One region of the Cytobacillus sp. GQ23 genome, then DNA from elsewhere that is predicted to be linked to it. Evidence: riboswitches for the same ligand, from Rfam matches in the RefSeq annotation. Region 1 holds a riboswitch; each other region holds the start of a gene.
What was found. Region 1 has a riboswitch for S-adenosylmethionine ahead of metK (methionine adenosyltransferase). Riboswitches for the same ligand answer to the same signal wherever they lie in the genome.

Region 1 (5,414 bases):
TCGGCACGCATATGCATTTTTACAGAGTCGAATAAAACATCTCTAATTTCTTTTGTAAAATCAGCTTCTGATTTTTGCACTGGATGGAAAGCAGCCTTCCAATAGCGTTTAATATCCATCGGCGCACCAATTTTTTTAGTAAAATAATGGCCTGGCTCAAGCTTATGGATCCCCTCTGACATCGTGTGCGGCTCAGGCACAAACTGATAGGTCAGATAATGCTGCAGGGAGTCATAGTTCAATACATCATTCTTAAGCGCCAATAAGATGCTCTTCTTCTCTGATCCAAAGAACGTGCGGTCTCCCTTATCGTAATAAAAGAAAGGCTTAATCCCAAATGGATCCCTGGCTCCATATAGGGACTGCTCCTGTTTATCCCAAATGACAAACGCAAACATACCGCGCAATTTTTCAACAGCCTTTTCTTTCATATGGCTGTAAAGCGCAATTATGACTTCTGTATCTGAGCTGGTTTCAAAGCTTAATCCTGCTTTGAGAAGTTCTTCACGAAGTTCCACATAATTATAGATTTCACCATTGAAGATGATCCAATATCGCTCATTCTCGTAAGTCAGCGGCTGGTGTCCGCTTTCAATATCAATAATGCTCAACCGGCGGAAGCCGAATTGAATATGATCATCAAAATAGTATCCTGAATTATCCGGACCCCGATGAGTAATGATATCATTCATATTTTGGAATTGTTCTTTATCTGCGTCACGGTAATTTTGTGCTTTTTCATGTACACAACCAATAAAACCACACATTATGTACGTCACCTACTCCATTCTTTTCTCAATATTAAGATACAGCCTCAGGCGGCTCTTTGTCTTAGAAAACATACCCTATAATACTACCACTAATCGCTAATAATTAGCACGCAGAATATAAAATGTTTCTATACGGAAAATTAAGCCATTATCCGAAGTTTATACGATACCATAAAATTATAAACGACTATAGAGCATAAAGACCGAAAAGTGATTAACACCCTATTAGTATTAGACGCAAAAAAGAAAGCGGGAGTTACATCATAAATGCAACTCCCGCTTTTTATATTACGCTTCAGAACGAAGAATTTCTGCTTTGTCAGTACGCTCCCAAGGAAGGTCAACATCTGTACGTCCGAAATGTCCGTAAGCAGCTGTCTGCTTGTAAATTGGGCGGCGAAGGCCAAGCATGTTAATAATTCCTGCAGGACGAAGATCAAAATGCTTTCTTACTAGATCAACTAATACATCTTCATCCACTTTGCCAGTTCCAAATGTATCAACAGAAATCGAAACAGGCTGTGCCACACCGATCGCATAAGCAAGCTGGACTTCAACTTTTTCTGCTAAACCGGCTGCAACAAGGTTCTTCGCTACATAACGTGCAGCATACGCAGCAGAGCGGTCAACCTTTGTAGGATCCTTGCCGGAGAACGCTCCGCCGCCATGGCGTGCATATCCGCCGTAAGTATCTACGATGATTTTGCGTCCTGTCAGGCCAGCATCACCTTGAGGTCCGCCGATAACAAAGCGTCCTGTCGGGTTGATGAAGTACTTAGTATTCTCATCAATTAGTTCTTTCGGAACAACCGGGTTAATAACATGTTCCTTCAGATTTCGCTGAATTTGCTCAAGGCTGATTTCTGGGTGATGCTGAGTAGAAATAACGATTGTGTCAATGCGCACAGGCTTGTCGTTTTCATCATACTCAACAGTTACCTGAGTTTTTCCGTCGGGACGAAGGTAAGGAAGGATTTCTTCTTTACGGACTTCAGTCAGGCGGCGGGAAAGTTTATGTGCTAAAGAAATCGGAAGAGGCATAAGCTCTTTCGTTTCGTTGCAGGCAAAACCGAACATTAATCCCTGGTCTCCTGCACCGATTGCTTCGATTTCCTGATCGCTCATTTGCCCTTCGCGTGCTTCAAGTGCCTGGTCAACCCCCATTGCGATATCAGCAGACTGCTCATCAATGGAAGTTAAAACAGCACATGTTTCGGAATCGAAACCATATTTGGCACGGGTATAACCGATTTCTTTTACCGTTTCACGAACGATTTTTGGAATATCTACGTATGTAGATGTTGTGATTTCACCTGCAACTAATACAAGTCCAGTTGTTACAGAAGTCTCTGCAGCAACACGGGCATTCGCATCTTTAGCTAAAATCGCATCTAAGATTGCATCAGAAATCTGGTCACAGATTTTATCCGGATGACCTTCAGTAACTGATTCAGAAGTGAACAAACGACGTTTTGTTGACATCTGGCTTCCTCCTTATAAATAGAAAATTGAGCGAGAATAAGAAATGGGGAAGCGGAAAAAATAACTTTTCCCTGTCATTTCATGGATCTCTGTTTGATACGGAACTCATTCCCTTAGTAGTATGAAATAAACATGGAGTTTTTATTAGAAAAATAGACAGCGCCGGCAAGAATGCCAGGTAACCATTTATCAGATTCATGCCAAAAACTCACATAAATAGTACATTCCAAAAGCCGTTCATTTCATTGCAAAATAAAAAACCTTCTCATTAGTGAAAAGGTTGAAAGCAAATCGATTCGCGCCTTTCACTCTTATCGTTCAAGGAATTACGTCCTTGCGTCAGGTTAGCACCTTTGCTGATTATTGCCTTTAGCAGGTTGCTGGGTTTCATAGGGCCTGTCCCTCCACCAGCTCGGGATAAGAGAGTATCCGTTCAAGGTTGAATCATACCGTATTTTATCGAACCATGTCAACAGATTTTCATTATTTTTCACAGTAAAATTCCGACTTTAAAAATTCTGCTTCATCCTTATAGAGAACAGCTTCCATCATCACACTTTTTCTTTAGAAATTTGTGCCTGTTTTTCGCAATCCATTTGTATGTCGGATTGCCCAGAAGTGCTGTGAGTGGTATATACAACAGGGTGCTGATTAAAAAGGTTGCAGGAAAGAGGAACAGAAGTCTCCTTACTGCAGTGTAACCCTTTTTCACGCTGCCTGCGGGAGTAATAATATGAAGCTCCCTCCGCAAATCATGTCTGGAAAACGATAAAGTGCCCTGCATTTTTTCATATTCCTGCAGGGAGATCCATTCGACTTTATTCAGCCAATCGAGTTTATTAAAAATCCTCTTTGTTTCCTTGCATAAAGAACATGTTCCATCATATAGGGCAATTGTCTTCATTTTAGATCAGTCCCATGATAAAATTAACACTTTCTTCTATAATAGCATATATCAGTTATAAGGTGATTAAAGTGGATTGCATGTCCAAATGTGACAATTTTATAACACAGACAAAAAAGTTTCGTAATAGTATAGACTAATCATTTCAATGTGTTATACTAATTTCGAGATGTAATCACTTTCATAAAAAAATCGGGAAAAAGGAAGGTATTCATCAGATGAACTCTGTAAGCATATCAAATGAATTGAGCGAATTACTAAATGGCAGCAACATTCAAGTGCAATTATCCGTTCCTCAGCTTGTGGAAAAGGTTCTAAACCGCAATGAAGGGTCCCTTACTTCTACTGGAGCTGTTCGCGCTACGACAGGAAAGTATACAGGGCGTTCTCCTAAAGATAAATACATTGTTGAAGAAGCATCAAATAAAGACAAAATGGACTGGGGCAGTGTAAACCAGCCCATTTCTGAAGAAGCATTCTCTAATCTTTATAATAAAGTAATCAATTACTTAAAAGAAAAAGAAGAAGTATTCGTATTCAAAGGATTCGCAGGTGCTGATAAAAAACACCGCATGCCTATCCAGGTAATCAATGAATATGCATGGCATAACCTATTTGCCCACCAGTTATTCATTCGCCCTGCAGAAGACGAGCTATTGGATCATCAGGCAGAGTTCACTGTCATTTCTGCTCCTAATTTCAAAGCAGACCCTGCTGTTGACGGAACAAAGTCCGAAACATTCATTATCATTTCATTTGAACGCCGCACCGTTTTAATTGGCGGAACAGAATATGCCGGTGAAATGAAGAAGTCCATCTTCTCTGTTATGAACTACATGCTTCCAGAAAACGGAATTCTTCCTATGCACTGTTCCGCAAACGTTGGACGGGAAGGCGATGTTGCTTTATTCTTCGGCTTATCCGGAACTGGAAAAACAACTTTATCTGCAGATCCGAACCGCAAGCTAATCGGTGATGACGAGCATGGCTGGTCTGCGAATGGAGTCTTCAATATTGAGGGCGGATGCTACGCGAAATGCATCAACTTATCCCGTGAAAAAGAACCGCAGATTTTTGATGCGATCCGTTTTGGTGCTGTATTAGAAAATGTAGTGGTAAACAGCGAAACCCGGGTTGCAGATTACGATGACAGCACTTTAACTGAAAATACACGTGCGGCGTACCAGCTTCAGGCCATCGATAATATCGTTGACCCAAGCATTGCCGGACACCCTAATACAATCGTATTTTTAACAGCTGACGCATTTGGCGTATTGCCTCCAATCTCTAAACTATCAAAAGAGCAGGCAATGTACCATTTCTTAAGCGGCTATACATCCAAGCTTGCAGGAACTGAGCGCGGCATTACATCACCGCAGGCAACATTCTCTACATGTTTTGGATCACCGTTCCTTCCGCTTCCTGCAAATCGTTATGCTGAAATGCTTGGCGAGAAAATCGATGAGCATAACGCAAAAGTCTTCCTTGTAAACACAGGCTGGACTGGCGGAGAGTATGGAGTCGGTGAACGCATGAAACTTGCCTACACTCGTGCAATGGTCGAAGCGGCACTCGAAGGTGAACTCAACAACGTAGAAACGATCAAGGACGAAATTTTCGGGCTGGAAATTCCTCAGCATGTTACAGGAGTGCCTGATGAAGTACTTCAGCCAAACAAAACATGGGCAGATCAGGCTGCTTATGAAACGAAAGCAAAAGAACTTGCTTCAAAATTCCGTGAAAACTTCAAGAAGTTTACAAGCGTTTCATCTGAAATTGAAGAAAAGGGCGGACCAATCGCATAATAGAGAAGAATTGCCGTTTATGCGGCAATTCTTTTTTGTATTAAGAATGAACGGAGGTGGACTTACACCCTCTTACTGGGTAGCGATTCGATTTTTTCTTCTTTCCTCTGCTCCTGTGGTACTAATCCCTCTGTTTAGTGCTCTTCGCAGCCCCTTTTCCGCTCTCGGTGGCACTGCTCCCTCTGTATAGTTCCCTTAGGAGAGACTTTTCCCCGCCCAATGGCGCTATCACACCGATTAGTTCTTTTCACAGACTCTTCTCTGCTCCCAAGAGGCACTATCCCCTCTGATTAGCTCCCTTCGCATTCCTTCACCGCACCTGGAGGAACCCGCTTACAGTTACAGAAAACTTTGAACAAAAAAAACGCCGGACCATGTCCAGGCGCTCTTCTAATTGGTTGAATTTAAGGAAACAAGCTGGTAAGTAATGAGTGTCTGGCTGTTTTCCCATTC
Region 2 (5,414 bases), on a different contig from region 1:
ATAAGGGATCAGGGCAGGAGCCGGATAGCCGCAATGAAGGCGTATACACTCATCCGGAATCTCAGGAATCCACTCCCCGGGAGGAGTATTCTGAAGTGCTGATTTGATGTTGTCAGGAAAAAAAGAAGCGGCTTTCACTTCTACCCACACCTTTCTAGTCGCTTTTACTATCGATTATATACCTCTTGGCTGAGATGCTCCATCTATTCAAACTGCTTTTAATAAAGCAAGTGTTCTTCAAAATGCCGTTTTACTTTGCCCCACTCTTCCCTTATGACACTATAAAGAACCGTATGACGGATTGCTCCTTCTTTTCTTATCATATGATTTCGAAGAATGCCTTCCTTAACAGCACCGATTCTTTCGATCGCTTTTTGTGAACGGAGGTTTTCATGCCCGGTTTTAATTTGTACACGATTAAGGGCAAGTTCTTCAAAACAATATGTTAATAATAAATATTTACAGTTAGTATTAATATTTGAGCTCCAATAAGCAGGATTCACCCATGTGGACCCGATTTCAAGCCGTTTATGCTGGGATGATATATCTAGAAACCAGGTAGCACCGATAATTTCTCCTAATTTTTTATCAACAATTGCAAACGCAAAATCAGTTCCTCTCTCCCGTTTTTGGATTGCATCTTCAACATACTGAATAACCCGGCTTTTGTCAGTTAAATCAACCGACATATGCTCCCATATTCTTTTATCCTGGGCAGCTTTATAAAGTCCCTCTACATGCTCGAGATTTATCGGAATTAACTGCACTAAACTGTTTTCTAATTTTTTCATATTATCACTCTCCCTGCATCTATTAAAATCGATTTCTGGTATGATAAAAATAACCAAATATGAATTTTAATATAATACCAGGGAATGATTTAATGGAGCTTCAAATTCTTCTTTCGAATCATAAAGCAAAATATAAGCAAATTTATGAACAAATCCGAAGGGCGACTTTTGATAAAAAGCTGCCTGCTCATGCCAAGCTTCCTTCAAAGCGGCAACTCGCCGAGCAGTTAAGCGTAAGCATCGTGACTGTTCAAACGGCTTATGAACAGCTCCAGAGTGAAGGGTACTGTTATACAGTGGAACGAAGAGGATATTTTGTTTCGGAAATTAAGGATGAATGGCACTATAATGAGCATGGATCAGTAGAATTGGAAAAAGAAGTACATGGTGAGTCTTCAATAAATTTTAAAAACGGGCAGATTGATGCCTCTGCCTTTCCCTATAAACACTGGAACAGACTTTATCGAAAAGAGCTTAATAAATCCAATGCCGCCAATGCTCCGTGGCAGGGTGACTATTCTTTGCGGGTGCAGATTGCACAATACCTGCAGCAAGCCAGAGGATTGGCCTGCAAGCCGGAACAGGTTTATCTATTCAGCGGATTTCAACAGCAGTTACTGAATGTCTGTTTGTTTTTCAAGAGAAAAGCCGTCGGAATAGAAGATCCGGGTTTCATTAGGGCAAGATCCGTTTTTGAGCAATTGCAGCTGGAATATCATCCTATTCCTGTGAACGATGAAGGATGCTGTGTACCTGATAAGCCGGTAAAACTATTATATACAACACCGGCCCACCAATACCCTACTGGTACAATTATGTCTATTGCCAGAAGGACTGAACTGTTAAATTGGGCACTGAAACAGGACGCTTACATTCTTGAGGATGACTATGATTCTGAATTCCGCTATAAAGGGACACCGATTTCGTCATTGGCCCATCTGGATTCCAGCGGACGCGTTCTTTACTTTGGCACCTTTTCAAAAACTTTGCTCCCTGCACTTCGGATCAGCTATCTGATTATGCCGGCATCACTGCAGCAGGGATATGAAGAATTTAATGCTAATCAAAAGTCTAATGTTTCAAGAATCGACCAGCGGGCTGCTGCAAAATTTATGGAAGAAGGACTTTATACATCTCATATAGCAAAAATGAGAACGTTATATCGGGCCAAGAGGAACTGTTTAATCGAAAGCCTGTCAAAGCATTTAGGAGAGCATTTTGACATAATTGGTGATACAGCAGGTTTGCACATTATCGTGATATTACCAGAAGGATTAAATGAACCTAAAGCAATTGAACTGGCAAAGTCGGCGGGAGTTGAAATTGATGCTGTTTCGCCTATGTACCAGCTTCACAAACCCGCCAACCATGTGATGCTTGGCTATGGGGCACCCTCAATGGACGAAATTGAGAAGGGGGTCCAATTAATGGTTAATACCTGGAAAAATTATTTAAATGTTTAACATCTATCCGCTAAAAGGGCGCTTATCTTACGGGATATCGCTCTTTTGCCGGATCTGTAATCGTGCAGAGCTTTTCCTTAACCGCTGCCATAAAATCAAACATATTCATCCCCTCGATTTGCTGGAATTTAAAAAAATCATCGTTATAGTACATATGAATATGCTTGCCCGTTATTCCCCTCTTTTCTTTAATGGAAGTTATATCGATATATGCAAATTCTTCAACTAATTCCTTTGTTGATTCAGATGCAGATAATCCATAAAATAGCAGCCTTTTATTTGTTGCCGCCAGCAATCCGGGCAGCGGGGCTAAACAGTAATGCGATACTAATGAACAGGTTAAGCATTCAATAATGTTTTCTTCTTCATGCAGCACAGTTCCAAACGAATTTATAATGCTACTCATGGGATCCCCTCCTCATATCTCTTCTGTCAAACTGCAGTCTTCACTGCGAGTATCAGTCCGGTAGACCAATCCAATTCGGTAATGTCGAGATCTGGTCTGTCCTGCAGAGTTTTGAGAAGTTTAGTAGCTTTGATTCTAAATTCTTCAGGCAATTTCTGCTGCGGAAACACATCATGAATCACATAAAAACCGCCAACATTCAAATGGTCCAGGGTTTTGTCCAGGAGCTCGAATTTTCCGGGCCACGTATCTGCAAAAATAAAATCGAATCGCTCAGATAGATTTCGAATAAAAGCTGCTCCGTCTTCACAGCAAAATGTGATTCTGGCGTCCTTTCCGAGGTATTTTTTCGCAATGGATTGCACGTTCAAATCTATATCAACGGTCGTAAGCTTACTGCTTTCATCCATCCCATCCATTATCCATGAAGCAGAAGCTCCCGTACCTGTCCCCAGCTCCAAAAAGCTTCCACCCGGTTTGGAGGCAGCCAGCCCCTTTAGTAAAAATCCTGTTTTTTTATCACATGATTGCCCGAAGCCCATCACAGCAGATTCCTGTAATATACTCGAATATGCTTCCGGTACCTGTATAACGCTGTTTTCCATTTGTCATTCCTCCGCTTTCTTCGTACTATATTAAACACTTAGCACGGGAGCATAAAAGAGCACCAAAAAAGGCCCCTTTATAAGAGGCCTTAACTTATCAAATCGACCTCTTATCTCCCAGAGCGTCAACTCTGTTGGAATTAGCACCTTCCTGACATAATCAGGGGTTGCTGAGGCTTCGCAGGGCCAGTCCCTCCACCTCTCTGGATAAGAATTTGTATGTATATTAATTTATTTTCAATCAAGTATTGCATATTTTTAGCAAGATGGCAAGACTTTGGTGGTTTATTGCCATGTAAGAAACGCATGATTCTGCCTTCCTGTATATTTATTTCAATTCTAAGGAAATTTAAGGATATACATATTGCCTGAGGAGGAAATTGTGGTGTTTCGATTTAAAAGGAGTCCTTCAAAAAAAAGAGTAAAAAAACAGATTAAGCCCGAGTTGACATCACAGGACATCCTCTTATCAAAAAAGCTGGAAGACAATATACAATTTTTCTCCTCACTTTATGGAGAGAGTTCAGATGTGATTTTCCGTTATTTTGCCTTAAATAAAATTGACGCAGCCATAATTTATATAGATGGATTAAGTGATACCCAAAAGCTTGACGAGCTGGTCCTTGGAACCTTACTGCATCAAAACATGAATATCGAAAACGACTTCCTTCATACTGTGAAAAACCGATTGCCGATTTCAAGTATTAAAAGATTGGCAACAACCGCTGACTGTATCGACTCAATAAGCATCGGGAACCCAATAGTGCTTTTTGATGGGTATGATGAAGCTCTTTCACTGGGATTAGCCAAATTTGAAAAGCGTTCGATAGAAGAACCGCAGGCTGAGACCTCCATTCGGGGTTCGAGGGAAGGCTTTACTGAATCACTCGGTGTCAATACATCTTTACTGCGCCGGATCATTAAAGACCCGGGACTGAAAATGAAGACTCTGCATGTAGGCAAATATACGAAGACGAAGGTAGTTATCTCATATATTGAAGAAATAGCGGATAAAACTCTGATACAGGAAATAGAAAGCCGTCTTAATCGCATTACTGTTGACGGAGTACTGGAAAGCGGCTATATCGAACAATTCATTGAAGATAGCCCGTATTCTCCTTTTCCCCAGTTATTGTACACGGAACGTCCGGATGTGGTATGTGCAAATTTACTTGAAGGAAGAGCAGTATTAATGATTGAAGGGACACCTTTTACTTTAATTGCTCCCGTGAGTTTCTTCAGTTTGTTTCAATCACAGGAGGACTATTATGAAAGGTTTTGGATTGGTACCTTCATCCGGTCTCTTCGGTTTCTTTTCTTAGCTGTATCCCTATTCCTTCCTGCCATATATGTTGCCATAACAACATTTCACCAGGAAATGATTCCCATGGACCTGATGCTTAGCATTGCGTCCTCCAGAGAAAGTGTCCCCTTCCCTGCCATTGTGGAAGTCCTTCTAATGGAAGTTGCTTTTGAAGGACTGAGAGAGGCCGGGATACGCCTTCCAAAACAAGTAGGTTCAGCTGTTAGTATTGTGGGTGCCCTTGTAATTGGTCAGGCAGCTGTTCAAGCGGGGATTGTTTCTGCACCTATGATTATTGTAGTGAGTATTACGGGTATTGCATCTTTCATGATCCCCCGTTATTCAATGGGACTTGCCATTCGATTACTGAGGTTTCCCATCATACTCCTTGGCGGCGCTTTAGGATTAATAGGTGTAATGCTTGCACTAATCCTGCTCGTCATCCATTTATCAGAGCTAAGATCATTCGGTTTACCATACCTGACTCCTGTATCAACACTGCAAAAAAATGCGGTAAAGGACACACTCTTTCGTTCGCCTTTATGGAAAATGAATCAGCGCGCTCATTCCACAGGAAAATACAACAAAACTAAACAAGGGTCCAGCTTAAAACCAGGTCCTGAAAATAGCGGCAGGTAAATAAGTCAAAATGGCGGTGAGATGGACATGCTGGAAAAGGGAAAAATATCGGCCCTGCAAATGGAATTTTTAATTGTCCCGGCTATCATTGCCACAGGTGTGCTTTCGATTCCATCCATATCGGGAAGGTTAGCCGGGCATGACATGTGGATGACGCCTATAGCAGGTTCTATAATCGGTTTTATCACGGTATTCATTGCATGGAAG
Region 3 (5,414 bases), on a different contig from region 1:
ATGCTCTTTATGCTTTTTTGTGGATATTCGCTCTATGGAAGTGGGGTGACTGGAGAAATTGGAAAATATATTACCCCACCATGCTTTTTTTCATATTAGGGGACTTTTTATATTTATATCTGCTCTCAGATATCTACCCGATGTGGACTTATGACCCGCAGGGAATCGATGAGAAAGCGAATCTTACAAACACCCATGTCAGTTTATCCATTATCGCTGTAAAGTATCCTGCCACCATTTTAATCTATTTGTATAGATTCCCTGCAGGCAACCTTATTAAAAAACTGCTCTATATCTCTGGCTGGGTCCTTCTCTATACGGTTAATGAGATTGTTGACATCAAATTAAAATTGATAAAGTATGATAATGGATGGAATTTAAAATGGTCGATTCTTTTCAATGCTGTTATGTTTATTATCCTCTGGGTGCATTTCAAGCGGCCAGCTGCAGCATGGGGGCTGTCCATTCTTTTCTTCATCTTCCTATGGAGACAGTTCGATGTACCATCAACAGTTTTTAGATAAGTGTCTAATTTCAATACAATTTGTCGATAAAAAAACAAGCAATTTTACTGGACATTTTTGATTAAAGCGTTTATTTTACTATAAAAAGGCAATATTCTATGTATAAGTTTCAATAAATTGGAATGGGATGGTGTTACGGATGGCAAACAAGAAAAATGTTAAATCTCCCGGCAAAGATCTCAATATTGGTGCAAATGTTTCATTAAACGGCCTGGTAACAGCCGTTTTTGATAATATGGTCCATGTCCAGATTGGCGCTAAGATAGTAACAGTTCATGTTAAAGACCTGTATTCAGGATTAAATAATCCATTATTGAATAAACAGCAGGCTTAGTATCCACCATCTCAAATTATACTTCAGAAGGGGCAGCTCGTAAGCTGCCCCTTCTGTTTTTTAGACCGGCTGAACCTGCTTATGCTTCACCGCATCATGTGCATAATCTCCAAGCACTTGATATGCCTTCCAATCAGATCTGTCTAATAATGACACAGCTTCTGCAGATGCCTTAACAATCACAGCCTCTTTTGACACTTTGCTGATGATTTCAATTCCCTCTGGCAGCTCTGTTTGCTCAGCATTACCAAATACAACCCAGATCTGCTGTTCAACAACGTTCTCTTCCGATACTGCTTCCTCAAATGCTGAAGGAAAATCGGCTTTTCCTGCATGAATTAAATCTTCAATAATTGCACTTGCCGTTGGGAACATGCCTGCTCCTGGCCCCTGCAGGCTGATATTTCCGACAATATCTGCATCGATGGAAACGGCATTTTGCACGCCTTCTACTCTGTACAAAGGATGTGCTTCTCCTGTCAGGACCGGCTTTACTGTACAGCGGATAGAATCTTTTTCCTTCTGAATGGATGCTACATGCTTGAACTTCAGGCCCAGCGAATCAGCCAAAGTAATTTGCTCAATCGTAATATCAGTAATACCTTCTCTGACAGAGTATTCCTGTGCCGGCGCTTTCCCAAATACCAGCTCGCTTAGAACAACTGCTTTGTAAAAGGCGTCATATCCTTCGATATCATTTTTGGGATCGGCTTCTGCATAACCTTTTTCCTGAGCTATTCTCAGTGCTTCTTCAAATGATAAATTCTCCTCCCTCATACTTGTCAAAATGAAATTGGATGTGCCATTTAATATTCCTTCAATTCGTTCTATCCGGTTGGCATTCAGCAGCTGTTTGATGGTCTGAATGATGGGAATTCCGCCGCCGACAGTTGCTTCAAATCCCAGTGATACATTCTTTTCTTTTGCAAGCCTCGAAAGCTCACTTCCATGAAATGCAAACATTTCCTTATTGGCTGTAATGACATGGCATCCTCTCGATATTGCCTGGCGTAAATATGTATAGCCCGGTTCCCTGCCAACAATGGCATCAATTACGACATCAAGCTTTGGAAGCTCAATGATATCTTGAAAGTCATCTGTTAAAAGCACCTCATCATCAGGCAAAGTATGCTTATTCACATTTTTAACAAGGATGGCTGCGACCTTCACTTCTTTCCCTAATACCGCCTGTAGCCTTCCCTGATGTTTGCTGATCGTTTCATATACTCCTTTTCCAACTGTTCCAAACCCCAATAGCCCAATCGTTATCACTGACATCTCTCATTCCCCCTGGATACAATTTATCGTGCCTGCCGTAAAACAAAAAACCCCTTCCGTCCATTACAGACAAGAAGGGGTTTGAATTTACTATCCGTTCATTCCGCCTTCTTATCTTCGGAAAATGTATTCCTCTGAATTTGGCACCGTGCATAAATGCTGGTTGCCGAGGCTTCATAGGGTCAGTCCCTCCGCCTCTCTTGATAAGAAGTTTCTAAGTATTCAATTTATATGAATGATAAACATTTTTAAGGACTGCGTCAACCTTTTTTTTGATAAATTATTTTCTTCAAACGCTTTCACTTTCCCTGGTATCCGTTATGATTTCAAGAAAGTGCTTAAGAATCCTGGCTGTAAGCCCCCAGATGACCTTATCCTGAAAATAATAAAATACTTCTTCTGCTCTTCTTGTCTGCCAATTGTAATTTTCTCCTCCGGCAATCAAGTCAAAAGGAAAATTTTCTTCCGGCTCTACTTTAAAATTCACGTGATATGTTTCCGGCTTTACGTTTTTTAAAAATGAAAGAGGGACAGTAAAGATCTCTTCTACTTCATCAGGGTTCGGCACAATCTGCTCCGGGTTTTGGATTATGCCTGCATAAGGGTAAATAATCTGGCCAAAAGAAATCATGTAATCAAGCGGGGAAACATCTGTGATGCTGTCTTCATCCACACCGAGTTCCTCAGAGGTTTCACGGATGGCCGTATGCTCTTCATCCCTATCTTCCGGATCTATTCTTCCCCCGGGGAAACATACCTCCCCAGGCTGCCTTCTCATTTTTAATGAACGCACTTCAAAAAGGACATGAACCTCATTATTGATCTCAACCAGCGGAAGCAAAATAGCGAATTTCGAATATCGCTCACTCCCTAAAATGATGGGGGTTCTGTTCCTCAGCCTTTTAGCCAGTTTCTCAATCTCCATTTCTGCCCACCTCCAGCAGCAATACATTTCAGTTTTTATATCCTTATCATACTGTATTCTTTGCGTTTTATTAATATATACGGCTTGTCCCATATAAAGATTAAGGCCCATCTGCTGTATTAATGGTCCCTGCCCTTCAAAAGTAAAAGAAGGTTTCCCCGCCTGCAATTCAGGGAAAATAAAAAAATATCAAATGACAATGGGAGTGAAAAATATGCAGAAGAATATATTAATAGGCGGATACGATACACAGCAAGAGCTTAAAGAGGCCATTGAAGGCGCAGGGTCAAATGGGTATCAGAAGGAAAATCTTGTGATCGTCTCAAAGGATGGAGCAAACCTTGAAGCCTTTGCAGACAATTACGGAGTAAACTTGCGAATAGTCGGATCTCAGGAACTGGGCAATCAGCGTTTTCTTGATTCAGTTAAAGCTCTTTTCATGGGGGAAGACCCGGACACAAGTTCCGGAATTGATCCTGATAAAAAAGATGGTACACGGTTTGATGAACATGATCTGGATCAGTACGCAAGCATGGTTTTTGATGGAAAATATGTTTTAATCGCTGACTATTATGGGCAATATCCTGGGTCCCCTCAGGACAATCAGAGGATCAATGCTGAAAACTCTGAAGGATATTTGGAGAGTGCTTCAGCCCGGGAGGCTGTCCATGAATCGGATATCAAGACACTTGCAGATAAATCCGCAGGTACATGCTGTGTCAATGAGAATCATAATCGTGTTCAGACTTCAACTAATTCAGCGATAAAAATCAGCTCAGAATTAAATAGAGATGAGCAGCTTGCCAAGGAAAGGCTTAAATAGCATAACCCCCCTGAAAAGGGGGCTTTTTGCTGAAACAAAAAGAGAGGTTTCCCCTCTCTTACGCATATTTCTTGTTATCCTCTTCCCTTTTAAAGAAGCTCTTCATCGCATGGAATACATCTGCTTTTTGCTTAAGAATATAATATCGGAAATCTTCATTCTTAATATTTTTATAGGCGGACATCAGGGTCGAGTGGCGGTTATACTGGTTGACCTCACCGTATCCAAACATATTGGAGACCTTCATCAGTTCTTCCACCAGCTTGACACAGCGTGCATTATCAGAGGTTAGGTTATCACCGTCTGAGAAGTGGAAAGGGTAAATATTGTATTTGCGCGGGTCATACTTAGCATCAATCAATTCAAGCGCTTTTCGGTAGGCAGATGAACAAATCGTTCCTCCGCTTTCTCCTTTGGAAAAGAAATCTTCCTCTGAAACTACCTTTGCTTCAGTATGATGAGCAATAAATTCAATTTCGACAGTTTCATATTTGGTTCTCAGGAACCGCGTCATCCAGAAGAAAAAGCTTCTGGCCATATACTTTTCCCAGATCCCCATTGAGCCGCTCGTATCCATCATTGCAAGTACGACAGCCTTAGAATCAGGTTTTATTATCTCATTCCAGGTTTTAAACTTCAAATCTTCTTTATAAATCGGGTGGAATGCCGCCTTTCCCTTCATTGCATTGCGCTTGAATGCAGACATCATGGTCCTCTTCTTATCAATGTTACCCATTAATCCAGTCTTTCTAATATCATTAAATTCAATATCCTCAATAATATTTTCATCCTGCTCTTTTCTCTTTAAATTAGGCAATTCCAATTGTTTAAATAAAGCTTCTTCAATTTCCATCAATGAAACTTCTGCTTCAAAATAATCCTCGCCTGCCTGGTCGCCTGCCCCCTGCCCCTTTCCGGGTCCTTTCTGGCTGCCGGATCCGTCACGCGCCACTACATCTCCAATCTGGCTATCTCCATCGCCTTGGCCGACATGTTTGTTTTTATCATAGTTATAACGGATTTTGTATTCATCCAATGAGCGAATCGGTATCTTCACCACTTCACGCCCGTTCGACATTACAATGTTTTCTTCCGTTATTAAATCAGGCAAATTGTTGCGGATTGCTTCCTGGACTTTATCCTGATGACGCTGCTGGTCATCATAGCCTTTGCGATGGAGGGACCAATCTTCTTGGGAAATCACAAACTGATGGTTATTGACATTCGTCATGTTAACCCCTCCTTTTAAATTAAATCTCACACATTACAGCTTTCCAACATACAATATCGCGAGTGTCAAAAAAGATGAAACATCCCCAATTCAGCCGTCTGCCTTCTTTTCATAGACTCATTTTCCGGCAGTCATTCTGTTATTAATGAGCCAATATAAATAAGTGTTTATTACTCTATCATATGCGAGAAGACAAAATAATTTACAAATAATTTTGACAATAAGACGTTCGTAGTATCTTTTGGACAAGCCCATTTTTTAATATGGGATATTCCTAATTAAACAAAAATAAACCCCCG

Region 2: it holds a riboswitch for S-adenosylmethionine, as region 1 does, so the genes downstream of both, AC6CHU_RS07850 (O-methyltransferase) here and metK (methionine adenosyltransferase) in region 1, are expected to answer to the same signal.
Region 3: it holds a riboswitch for S-adenosylmethionine, as region 1 does, so the genes downstream of both, AC6CHU_RS25375 (homoserine dehydrogenase) here and metK (methionine adenosyltransferase) in region 1, are expected to answer to the same signal.

What each region holds. Positions count from the first base shown of each region.
Region 1 covers NZ_JCAXER010000025.1:33,112-38,525, reverse strand. The annotation lists gene asnB (asparagine synthase (glutamine-hydrolyzing)) at 1-767, opposite strand, end outside; gene metK (methionine adenosyltransferase) at 1,059-2,252, opposite strand; SAM riboswitch class I at 2,561-2,676, opposite strand; gene AC6CHU_RS19500 (thiol-disulfide oxidoreductase DCC family protein) at 2,782-3,156, opposite strand; gene pckA (phosphoenolpyruvate carboxykinase (ATP)) at 3,375-4,961, shown strand; gene AC6CHU_RS19490 (DUF2584 domain-containing protein) at 5,352-5,414, opposite strand, start outside.
Region 2 covers NZ_JCAXER010000007.1:101,096-106,509, reverse strand. The annotation lists gene AC6CHU_RS07870 (aminotransferase-like domain-containing protein) at 1-138, opposite strand, end outside; gene AC6CHU_RS07865 (GNAT family N-acetyltransferase) at 219-791, opposite strand; gene pdxR (MocR-like pyridoxine biosynthesis transcription factor PdxR) at 884-2,254, shown strand; gene AC6CHU_RS07855 (PH domain-containing protein) at 2,277-2,660, opposite strand; gene AC6CHU_RS07850 (O-methyltransferase) at 2,687-3,265, opposite strand; SAM riboswitch class I at 3,373-3,479, opposite strand; gene AC6CHU_RS07845 (spore germination protein) at 3,651-5,207, shown strand; gene AC6CHU_RS07840 (GerAB/ArcD/ProY family transporter) at 5,229-5,414, shown strand, end outside.
Region 3 covers NZ_JCAXER010000051.1:8,055-13,468, forward strand. The annotation lists gene AC6CHU_RS25365 (CBO0543 family protein) at 1-524, shown strand, start outside; gene AC6CHU_RS25370 (hypothetical protein) at 664-858, shown strand; gene AC6CHU_RS25375 (homoserine dehydrogenase) at 919-2,136, opposite strand; SAM riboswitch class I at 2,245-2,346, opposite strand; gene AC6CHU_RS25380 (NUDIX hydrolase) at 2,426-3,061, opposite strand; gene AC6CHU_RS25385 (general stress protein) at 3,276-3,884, shown strand; gene yhbH (sporulation protein YhbH) at 3,943-5,115, opposite strand.